3 regions of the Nonomuraea sp. B1E8 genome follow, and region 1 is predicted to be linked to each of the others. Evidence: riboswitches for the same ligand, from Rfam matches in the RefSeq annotation. Region 1 holds a riboswitch; each other region holds the start of a gene.
The links. Region 1 has a riboswitch for cyclic di-AMP ahead of ABGA98_RS14340 (hypothetical protein). Riboswitches for the same ligand answer to the same signal wherever they lie in the genome.

Region 1 (3,263 bases):
TGGAGGCCGGCGGGCTGCTGCACCCGTCGATCGACCCCATGGACACCGCCGAGGACATCCTCGCCCGCTACCACCGCCTGTGGGACGAGATCACCCAGAGCGAGATCATCGAGGAGGTCGACTGGCACCGGGTGGAGCAGCGGATCAGGCGGCTCAACCTGCTCGGCTTCGACGTGGCCGAGATGATGGTGCGGCGCAAGGTCGGCACCGGACGGCTGATCGTACGGCCCAAGGTCGTGGACGCGGGGCACCACCAGCGGCGGCTGCTCAGGCTGACCGGGCTCGATGTGGAGGAGAACCAGGCGCGGCGGCTGCTCAACGACCTCGACGGCTTCCGGGTCGCCAAGGGCCTGCGGCACGAGGACGAGGCCATCGTGGCGCACCGGTGGCTGGCGGAGGTGTTCCAGCCCACGGTCGAGGCGATCCCCGCCGGGCTGCGCGGGAAGCTGGAGCCCGCGCAGCTCTTCCACGAGATCCTCGACCATCGCTGGTATCTGTCGGAGGGCGCGAACGCCGACGTGGGGCTGGCCACGGCCGTGAAGTCGTACGTGGACAACGTGCTCGTGCACAAGCCCGACGAGAAGGCGCTGCTCCCCGACGAGGACGCCCAGACCCCCGGCGGGGACACTCCGCAGGCCCCCGGCGAGGCGGCCCGGCCGGTCGGCGGCGAGGACGCTCAGGCTCAGTAGGCGGGCGGAGGCGGAGCGCCTCACGCGCGGCCCGCGTAGTCAGGCGGAGGTCAGCTTGGCGATCTCGCGGGCGATCTCCGGCCAGAGCGGCTCGGGCAGGTCGTGGCCCATACCCGGATAGGTCACCAGCCGGGCGCCGGGAATGGCCGCCGCCGTGGCCCGGCCGCCCTCGACCGGAACGAGCGGGTCGTCCTCCCCGTGCAACACCAGCGCCGGCACGGTCAGGCTCGCCAGCAGGTCCGTACGGTCGCCCGACGCCATGATCGCGGCCAGCTGCCGGCCCGTGCCCGCCGGGTCGAAGCAGCGGTCGAACGCGCGTCCGGCCCTCTGGACGACCCGCTCCCGGTCCATCGCGTAACCGGGCGAGCCGATCACCGCGTACGTCTCCAGCGCCTGCGCCAGGACGGCCGCGCGGTCGGCGGCGGGGCGGGCGGTCAGGGCCGCGAACGCGGCCTCCGTCGGCGGAGCGACCGTGGGGCCGGGCGTCGACATGATCGAGGTCAGGGTCAGCACCCGTGCCGGATGCCGGATGGCCAGGGACTGGGCGATCATCCCGCCCATGGAGGCGCCGACCACGTGGGCGGCCGGCCAGCCGATGGCGTCCATGAAGCCCGCGGTGTCGTCGGCCAGGTCGTCCAGCAGGTACGCCGAAGGCGCCCCCGTCGTGGGAACGCCCAGGTCGTGGAGGTGGGTCGACAGGCCCGCGTCGCGGTTGTCGAACCGGACGACGTGGTGCCCCTGTTCCACCAGGAGCTCGCAGAACCCGTCGTCCCAGTGGGTGAGCTGCGCGCCGAGCCCCATGATGAGAAGCAGAGGCCGTCCGTCGGGGGAGCCGATGCGTTCGTAGGCGATGTCGATGCCGTTCGCGGCTACGCGGAGGGTCACGGTGACCAGAATGTCATTCTGGCGCCGCGTTCGTAAAGTCAGCCTCGCCGGGCGTAGGCGCCGGTCGAGAAGGGCACCGGCCGCCCCTTCTTGCCCAGGCCGTCACCCCACTTGGTGATGACGTAGTCGATCTCGATGTGCCCCTTGCCGCCGTTGCCGTTGACCATCAGCGTGCGGGGGTTGAAGGTGCCGCCGGTCAGGTCGGCGAACGTCTTGGCGTCGAGATCCAGCATGATGCCGCGGCTGGAGGGCTCCCCCGGCCCTCTGTCCCCGACGAAGAAGGGCATCTTCTTGCCCTTGTAGATCACGTACCCCTCGGTCAGCAACGGCCAGCTCGGGCTGGCGGCCATGCCTTTCTGCATCGGCTTGCCGCTGGCGGGCAGGCCGGTGTCGCCGGCCCTGCCCGAGCCGTCGTCCCAGAAGTACGACGCCGTGGTGGAGCCCTTGTACAGGGCCTTCTTCTCGGACCCTGGATCGGCGTGTGCCGCCGTGCAGGCGACGCTCATCGAGCCGACGGCGGAGGCGGTGAGCAGGACAAGGGAACGCAGGCTGAACAGGGGAGACATGAAAAAGTGAAGTCCTTCGCGAGGGGACGAGGGGGAGGCACGCCGGCAGGAGGGCACGGCGCTGCGGCACGCCCGAGCGACTACATCGGGCGAGGCAAAGAAAGGGGGGAAGGCGGGCCGCTCAGGCGGCGGCCGGCACGACGCGATTCGGGGGTACGACGCGGTAATACATGCGTTATGTCCTCTCCATCACACCTGCCGGGTTAGCTGACGGGTTCGGGCGTGGAGATGCCCTACCGGCGCGAGCCGGATTCACCCCAGTGAGGTGGGTCCCCGGTTCCCGATCGGGTCGGGATTCGGCGCCAGCCGGAGGCCCTCTCTTGGGTAAGGGCCAGGTCACCGGCTGGTAATGGCGGCAACTCTAGCAGCGAATCGGACATACGCAAACGATTCGCCATTAACCGGGCAAAGATCTACCTGACGCGGGAATACAAAAGGGGGTACGGCATGCCGTACCCCCTCAGTTCCTTCCGGCTCAGCCGCCGCTCTTGCGCCTGAACGATCTCTTACTCGCAGCCGGGCCGTGCGCCCCGTGGATCTTCGATGGGTCGACGCCCCTGCCACCAGCGCCAGAGCCCGCGTGCTGGTTGCGCTTGCGCTCCAGCGCTTCGCGGAACTTGCGCTTCATCTCGTCCTCGGGAGTTTCGCTGACTTCCGGCTCCGGTGATTCCGCCATGAGGACCTCCATGGTGTTGGGGACAACCACAGCTTCGCACGGCGTCGCTTTCGATGCGAAACCGACCTCGCCCTGTCACCCGTCGCGGGTGAACGCCAGCAGCCGGAACACCGGGTCCGGCCCGTCCCGCCCCTGCCCGTGACCCACGAACGTGCTCTCACCGGCCTGGCGCAGACCGTGCCGGGCCGCCTCCGACACGACCAGCTCCCGGTCGTCGGCGGGACGGCGCCGGCCTCCGGACCCGTGGGCGGCGCGCTTGTCGACCGTCGTGACGTACATCCCGCCCGGCCGCACCACGCGCGCGGCCTCGGCGATCACCGGACGGGCGTCGTCGAGCAGGTGCAGCAGCCAGATCGTGGTGACCGCGTCGACCGACCCGTCGCGTACGGGTAACGCGCGGCCGTCACCCAGGACCACGTGCACGCGCCCCGCGGCGACCCGCGCCAT
Region 2 (3,263 bases), on a different contig from region 1:
CACAGGCAAGGACCGACCATGCCGAAGACCAGCACCGCTCTCCTGCGCGACCTGCACAAGCCCGGCGACCCGCTGATCCTGCCCAACGTGTGGGACGCGGGCAGCGCAACCGTCGTGGCCGAGGCCGGCTATCCCGCCCTGGCGACCGCCAGCGCGTCCATCGCCGCCCTGCTGGGACGCGACGACCACGAGGGCGCACCGGTCGGCGAGATGTTCGACATCGCCGCCAGGATCATCAGGGCCGTGGACGTGCCGGTGACCGTCGACGCCGAAGCCGGCTACGGCCTGCCGCCCGGCGAGCTCGTCGAGCGGCTCACCGCCATCGGCGCGGCCGGGTTCAACATCGAGGACACCGACCACCGGGCCGGGGGACTCGTCGACGCCGGGACGCAGGCCGCGCGCATCGCGGCCCTCCGGGAGGCGGGCCCCGACCTGGTGATCAACGCGCGGGTCGACGTGTTCCTGACCGGCTCCACCTCGACCGAGGAGGTCGCCGAGCGCGGGCGCCGCTACCTGGAGGCCGGCGCCGACTGCGTCTACCCCATCATGGCCCCGTCGGAAGAGGTGGTCGGCGACCTCGTCAAGGCCGTCCCCGGGCCGGTCAACGTCGCCTGCATGCCCGGCATGGACCTGGGCAGGCTGGCCTCCCTCGGCGTCGCCCGCGTGTCCTTCGGCCCGCTGACGTACCTGACCGCGCTGGAGGCGCTCAAGACCATGGTGGGCCGCATCCGCGCGGGCCAGGACCCGTACGCGGCCTGACCCGCGGCGGGCAGGCAGGTGCTGTGCGGAGGTTCCCGCCTGCCCGAACCCGGTCAGGCCGACGTGCGGCCCAGGGCGCGCAGCTCGTCGGGGGTGAGCGCCGAGACGTTCTGGTCGATGGGGGAGTCGGAGTACTGGTGGATGGTCCAGGTCTTCCAGTCGGCGGGCGGCGTCACCGTCCCCTTCGGCTTGCTGTAGTGGGCCACCCACAGCGGGTACTCGGCCAGGCCCTTGCCGTAGGTGTCGGCGAAGTTCCAGCCGCTGTAGAACATCGGGGTGACCCCGGTCTCGGCCTTCACGTGCGACAGCCACGCCTTGGCCCAGGCGTTGACCTCCTCGACGGACTTGCCGTCGGTGGTCTCCAGGTCCAGCACCAGCAGGTCGCCGGGCTTGGAGGGCTGGGAGTTCACCATGGACAGGAAGTGGTCGGCCTCGGCGATGGGGTCGTTGCCGGGGTGTGCGTAGTGGTACGCCCCGCGCACGATGCCCTTCTTGCCCAGCTCGCTCCAGTGCCTGGCGAAGGCGGCGTCGCGGAAGTCGGTGCCCTCGGTGGCCTTGATGATGCCGAACTGCGCAGGGCTGGCGGCCCAGTCGTGCAGCGGCTGGTGGTTGGACACGTCCTGGCCGTAGGTGAGCGTGCGCTGCTCGGCCGCCTGGGCCGGGGCCGGCTCGACGGGCGAGGCGTGCGCGGGCAGGCTCACGCCCGCGATGGCGGTGGTTCCGGCCAGCAGGGCGCCGGCGGCGGACAGGGTGAGACGTCGCGTGAGTTCGCGCATGGGGGGATTGACTCCTTGCTTCCATGTGCCTACCGGGTTAGCTGACGGGTTCGGGCTTGGAAGTGCCCTACGCGCGCAGCCCTCGGCTGGCGTGCGATTCACCCCGGAAAGGTGGGTCCCCGGTTCCGCGCTGTGCGGATTCGGCCTGTCAACGTCGCGGCAAACGGTTCGGCAAGCGTTCGCCTGTGCCGTATGCCGTAATCCCAAGAAGGTATATAACGCCCCATAAACGCTGCAAGCGGTACAAATCGCTATGCAATGTCGTTCGCCATGGGGAAGCCCTGGATCGCCGCTCTCGCAGGCGTTCCAGGGCTTCGGCAAAGTTTTTCCGGCACCGTACGCGGGTCCCACCGGAAGGGGACCCGTGATGCCCCTGTGACGCGAGCCGGTGGGCGTACCGCCGGCACCGGCAGGTCATCCGGGGGCGCCGGGGCCCTTCGGCTACCCCTGCCCGGCGAGCCAGTCGTCGAAGGTGGTCGGCGCGATGTGCGCGCCCTCGCCGGGCAGCAGCACGTCGCCCGCCATCGCCGGGCCGAAGATCCCCGACCACGTCGGCACGAGCCGCACCGTACGGCCCCGCGCCTCGTGGGTGCGCCGGGCCATGTCCACCAGGTCCTGCGGCTCGGGGCCCGCGACGTCGGCGTACCGCCCCCGAGGCTCCCCGGCCGCGAGCTCGGCGAGGACGCCGGCCACGTCGGCGGGCGCGATCGGCTGGACGAGCAGCGGCGCGATCGTGGCGACGCCGTCCTGCTCCGTCCAGCCCGCCACCATTTCGGCGAAGTCGTGGAACTGCGTGACCGGCACGATCGTCCACGGCACCGGCCCGGCGGCCACGAGGCGCTCCTGCTCCCGCTTGCCGGCGTAGTGGGCGTTGCCCTCGACGCGATGGATCCCGACGATCGACAGCAGGACGTGGTGGCGCACCCCCGCCCGCTCCCCGGCGGCCAGCAGGGTGCGCGTGGTGGCGCCGAAGAACGCCACCGTCTCCTCCGGGCCGGCCGCCGGCGCGTTGATGGCGTCGACGACCGCCTCCGCACCGGCCAGGACGTCGTCGAGCCCGTCGCCGGTCGCCAGGTCCACGCCGAGCGAACGACTGATGCGCACGACCTCGTGGCCGTCGCGTTCGAGGGTCGCGGCGGTGAGCGACCCGATGTTCCCGGTCGCGCCGGCGACTGCGATCCGCATGATGATCCCCTTAATTATGGACTAAACGGGTCCATAATAGCTGCGATAGAATCGGGGCGTGAAGCTGCCTGTGAGCACCGAGTGGGTTCTGCACTGCGCGACCACGCTGGCCCAGCTCGAGCCGGGAGCCAGCGCGTCGGCCGCGCAGCTCGCGCTCCACTACGACCTCCCGGCGGCCTACCTCACCAAGCAGCTCAAGGAGCTGGTCAAGGCCGGGCTGCTGGCCGCGTCCACCGGACCGAGGGGAGGCTTCCGGCTGGCGCGGCCCGCCGCCGAGATCACGCTGCTGCAGATCGTCGAGGCCGTCGACGGCCGGTCCACGCCGTACGAGTGCCGCGAGATCCGTCAGCGGGGACGCGGCGCGCTGCCCCCGGAGGAGTGCGAGCGCATGTGCGTCCTCGCCGAGAAGATGGCCGACGCCCACCGGGCATGGCGGGCCAGCCTCGCCGACGTCACCCTCGCCGACATCCTCGCCGAGCTGCCGGAGTGGGCGCCGGCCCGCACCCGGCAGCGCCTGTCGGGCACCACGTAGCCGGAGATCAG
Region 3 (3,263 bases), on a different contig from region 1:
GTCGTCGCGGGCACTCCATCACCCTGCCCCCGTTCGCGACGTCTCCACGCCCCCGCCGCGCCGCCGTCCGTCCGCGCGGGGTCCTCCGCGCTGACGGCGCCCGCGGGAACACCGTCACCGGGCCCTGTGGCGGTCACCTCGCCGCCGCCCGCCCCGGCCTCCTCAGAGGGGCCGTCCGCGTCCCGCCGTCCGCTCATCTTTCTCCCCACTCACGCGAGCTGCTCCCGCACGTACGCGCGCCACCGTGCCGTCAGCGTGGCCACGGAGAGCCCGAGCGCGGCGAGCGCCTCGTCGACGCCGGCCGCCTGCGCATCACGGTAGAGCCTCACCAGGCTCCTCTCACCGAAACGGCGGGAGAGGAACCGACACGCCAGCCAGGCCTCCTGGTACGCCAGCGCGAGGCGTCCGGGGTCGGGCCCGCCGACGGCGAACGCCTCAGGCCCCGGCAACGCGGCCGGCACGCGCCCGGCCCGCACCTCGGCCGCCAACTCGGCGGCGGCCGTGCGCACGGGCAGCCCGGCGTCCCGGTAGGCGACGTAGTCGGCGAAGCCTTCGTAGAGCCAGACGGGCAGCCCGCCGGTGCCCGCGGCGACGTGGGTCAGCTCGTGGGTGAGGACGACGTCCTTGCCGGTGGAGGTGAGCCTGCCGAACGACTCGGGGACGACGATCACCCGCCCGTCGTCGGCCACCGCCGCCAGCCCGTCGAGGCGCTCCACACCGGCCAGCCGGGCGGCGTCCTCAGCGGAGCCGGGAACGATGACCACGGGCCGCACCGGGCGGCCGAGCACGGCCGTGACCCGCAGCCCGGCCGAGTCGGCGCGGCGGGCGAGATCGCTGAGCGTGCCGGGCGCGGCGCGGTGGCCGGTGACGAGGGAACGTGCCCCGCGGGCGGTGGCCTGGCCGTCCGGCCACAGGTCACGGGCTTGCGCGGGGAAGACGGGCGATCCGGGGGCGGGCGCGTCGGCGGCGAGGCCGAGGAGGAGGAGCGCGGCCAGCGCAGTTCGTCGGCTCACCTGCTCGGACACGCTGCCGATCGTAGTGGGCCCGATCGAGGGGCCGGCCGCCTTACGAGGGGAGGGGCGGGCTTCCACGGGAGCCCGCCCGGGCCCCGGAAGATCTCCCGGGGGCCCGGGCGGGGCTTCATCAGAGGCCGGGACGGACCGCGCCGACGAACGACGACTTGCGCCATCCGCCCAGCTTGTCGATGCGCACCCGTTCGCCTGTCCGCGGCGAATGGATCATCTTGCCCTTGCCGATGTACATGCCCACGTGGCCGAGCCCGTTGAAGAACATGAGGTCACCGGGCTTGAGGTTGCGCCAGGAGACCTTGTTCCTGATGCCGGCGAACTGGCTGCTCGCCACGCGCGGGATTTCCACCCCGGCCTTCTTCCAGGCGTACTGGACGAGGCCGGAGCAGTCGAACGAACCAGGGCCTGTGGCGCCGTAACGGTACGGGTCACCGATCTGGTTCTTGGCCACGGCGATGGCCTTGCCGGCCTTCACCTTCTGCCGAGCGATCTTGGCTGCTCGCTTGCGAGCCGCCTTGGCCGACGTCGCGGTGGCGGCGGCCGTGGCCGCCCTCACCGAGGAGACGCCGGCCGTGTCGCTCGTCGTCGCCGCCTGAGCCGTGGGGGCGTGGAGGACCAGACCTCCGGCCGTCACGGTCATCGTGAGCACGACGCCAGGCAGGGCAAGGCGGGACAGGCGGGGGTTGTGCAGGGAGGTAGACAGGATTTCTCCTTGGGTCTTCCACGAACGCCTACCGGGTTAGCTGTCGGATTCGGGCCTGGAAGTCGCCCTACGGCGCGATGGCGCGCCGATTCACCCCTGATCCCTGGGGAACTGGGATCGCTGGGTCCCCGGTTCCGTGCCTCCTGACTGCACGGATTCGGCAGGTCATCGCCCGCGTCATGGGGATATCGCGGCGATGACCAGCGGATCTTCATCTGCCTTCACATCGGGAGGGACCGATGTGGGTTCGCGGCGCCATGGCTTGTGCACCGCGACGACGCCAGAAGCTACGCCGGACGGTCAAGGATCGGCAAAAGCCGAGTCAGGCTGTAAAGATCGACAAAGGCCCCAGTAAACGTCCGAACCCCTGCTGGAACAGGGGGCACCGTTACCAAAAAGTGACCCTTCTCACATTTCGCGAAACACCGGTCTTGTCAGGGACCAAATGTCGCGTTTGTCACATTCCGCCTCGCATGCGCTGGACCCACGGTGATCAAAAGGAAGCAGAACGTGATCAAGGGCCGCCCGCGCGGGCGGCAACGATGGCGCATCGTAAAAGGCGGACGAAATTACGGGCGGACGGCGCCCACGAGGTTGCGGCCGTAGGCGGAGAGGCTGACGACCTTGACCACGTCGCCCGTCTGCGGCGCATGGACGATCTTCCCGTTGCCCGCATAGATGCTGACGTGCCCCAGGCCCTCGCTGAAGATGAGATCGCCGGGCTGGAGCGCGTTCAGCGACACCTTGCGGCTGGCGCCCCACGCCCACTGCGCCCACGTCGTCCTGGGCAGCGACACGCCCGCGGCCCGCCATGACGCCTGGGTCAGCCCCGAGCAGTCGTAGCCGCCCGGCCCCGTCCCGCCGAACACGTACGGCTTGCCGACCTGCGCGAACGCGAACCGCAACACCGCCGCGGCGTTCCCCGACGCGGGTCCCGTGTACTCGATGCCGGTGCTGTTCGGATTGCCGGTCTTGTAGGCGCCCAGCTTCTTCAGAAGCTTCTTCTGCTCGGCGATCAGCCCGAGGATCTCCTTGCGCTCCTTCTCGACCTCGCCACGGACCTCGTCGGCCGACCGCAGGGCGTCCTGCGCCTTGTCGCGTTCCTTCTTCAGCCCGCGGTTCTCCCGGTCGAACGCGGCCAGCTTCTCCGAGCGCTCTTTGGCCATCTGCCCGGCCAGCGCCATCCCGGCCAGCCGTCCCTGCGGGTTGTCGGCACCGACCAGCCCCGGCATGGTGGTGGCGTAGCCGCCGGCCCGATAGACGGTGGCGGCCATGTCGGCGATCTGGGTGCGCAGGTCGGCGACCGTACGGAGTTTGCGCTTGTAGCTCGTGTTCAGCTTCGCGTAGGTGCCCTTGGCCTTCTTGTAGCGCTCGGTCGCCGTGTTGTAGCGGTCGACGACCTTGTCGGCCTTGTCGTTGAGCTTGTCGAGCTTGGCCTTGGCCTGCCCGATGGTCGGCTTCGGATCAGCGAGCGCCGCCCCCATGGGGGACACCACAAGCCCGAACGCGAGACCCACGGCCACCGGCACCCG

Region 2: linked by a shared signal. The riboswitch ahead of ABGA98_RS40580 (GH25 family lysozyme) and the one ahead of ABGA98_RS14340 (hypothetical protein) in region 1 are both predicted to bind cyclic di-AMP.
Region 3: linked by a shared signal. The riboswitch ahead of ABGA98_RS25180 (C40 family peptidase) and the one ahead of ABGA98_RS14340 (hypothetical protein) in region 1 are both predicted to bind cyclic di-AMP.

Annotation. Positions count from the first base shown of each region.
Region 1 covers NZ_JBDPLS010000003.1:531,651-534,913, reverse strand. The annotation lists gene ABGA98_RS14350 (DUF4032 domain-containing protein) at 1-689, shown strand, start outside; gene ABGA98_RS14345 (alpha/beta hydrolase) at 729-1,574, opposite strand; gene ABGA98_RS14340 (hypothetical protein) at 1,613-2,140, opposite strand; cyclic di-AMP (ydaO/yuaA leader) riboswitch at 2,318-2,452, opposite strand; gene ABGA98_RS14335 (DUF5302 domain-containing protein) at 2,616-2,816, opposite strand; gene ABGA98_RS14330 (class I SAM-dependent methyltransferase) at 2,892-3,263, opposite strand, start outside.
Region 2 covers NZ_JBDPLS010000018.1:153,683-156,945, forward strand. The annotation lists gene ABGA98_RS40575 (isocitrate lyase/phosphoenolpyruvate mutase family protein) at 19-759, shown strand; gene ABGA98_RS40580 (GH25 family lysozyme) at 813-1,535, opposite strand; cyclic di-AMP (ydaO/yuaA leader) riboswitch at 1,548-1,691, opposite strand; gene ABGA98_RS40585 (NAD(P)H-binding protein) at 1,977-2,720, opposite strand; gene ABGA98_RS40590 (Rrf2 family transcriptional regulator) at 2,779-3,252, shown strand.
Region 3 covers NZ_JBDPLS010000007.1:433,416-436,678, reverse strand. The annotation lists gene ABGA98_RS25190 (M48 family metalloprotease) at 1-197, opposite strand, end outside; gene ABGA98_RS25185 (hypothetical protein) at 210-1,025, opposite strand; gene ABGA98_RS25180 (C40 family peptidase) at 1,144-1,668, opposite strand; cyclic di-AMP (ydaO/yuaA leader) riboswitch at 1,742-1,904, opposite strand; gene ABGA98_RS25175 (NlpC/P60 family protein) at 2,301-3,263, opposite strand, start outside.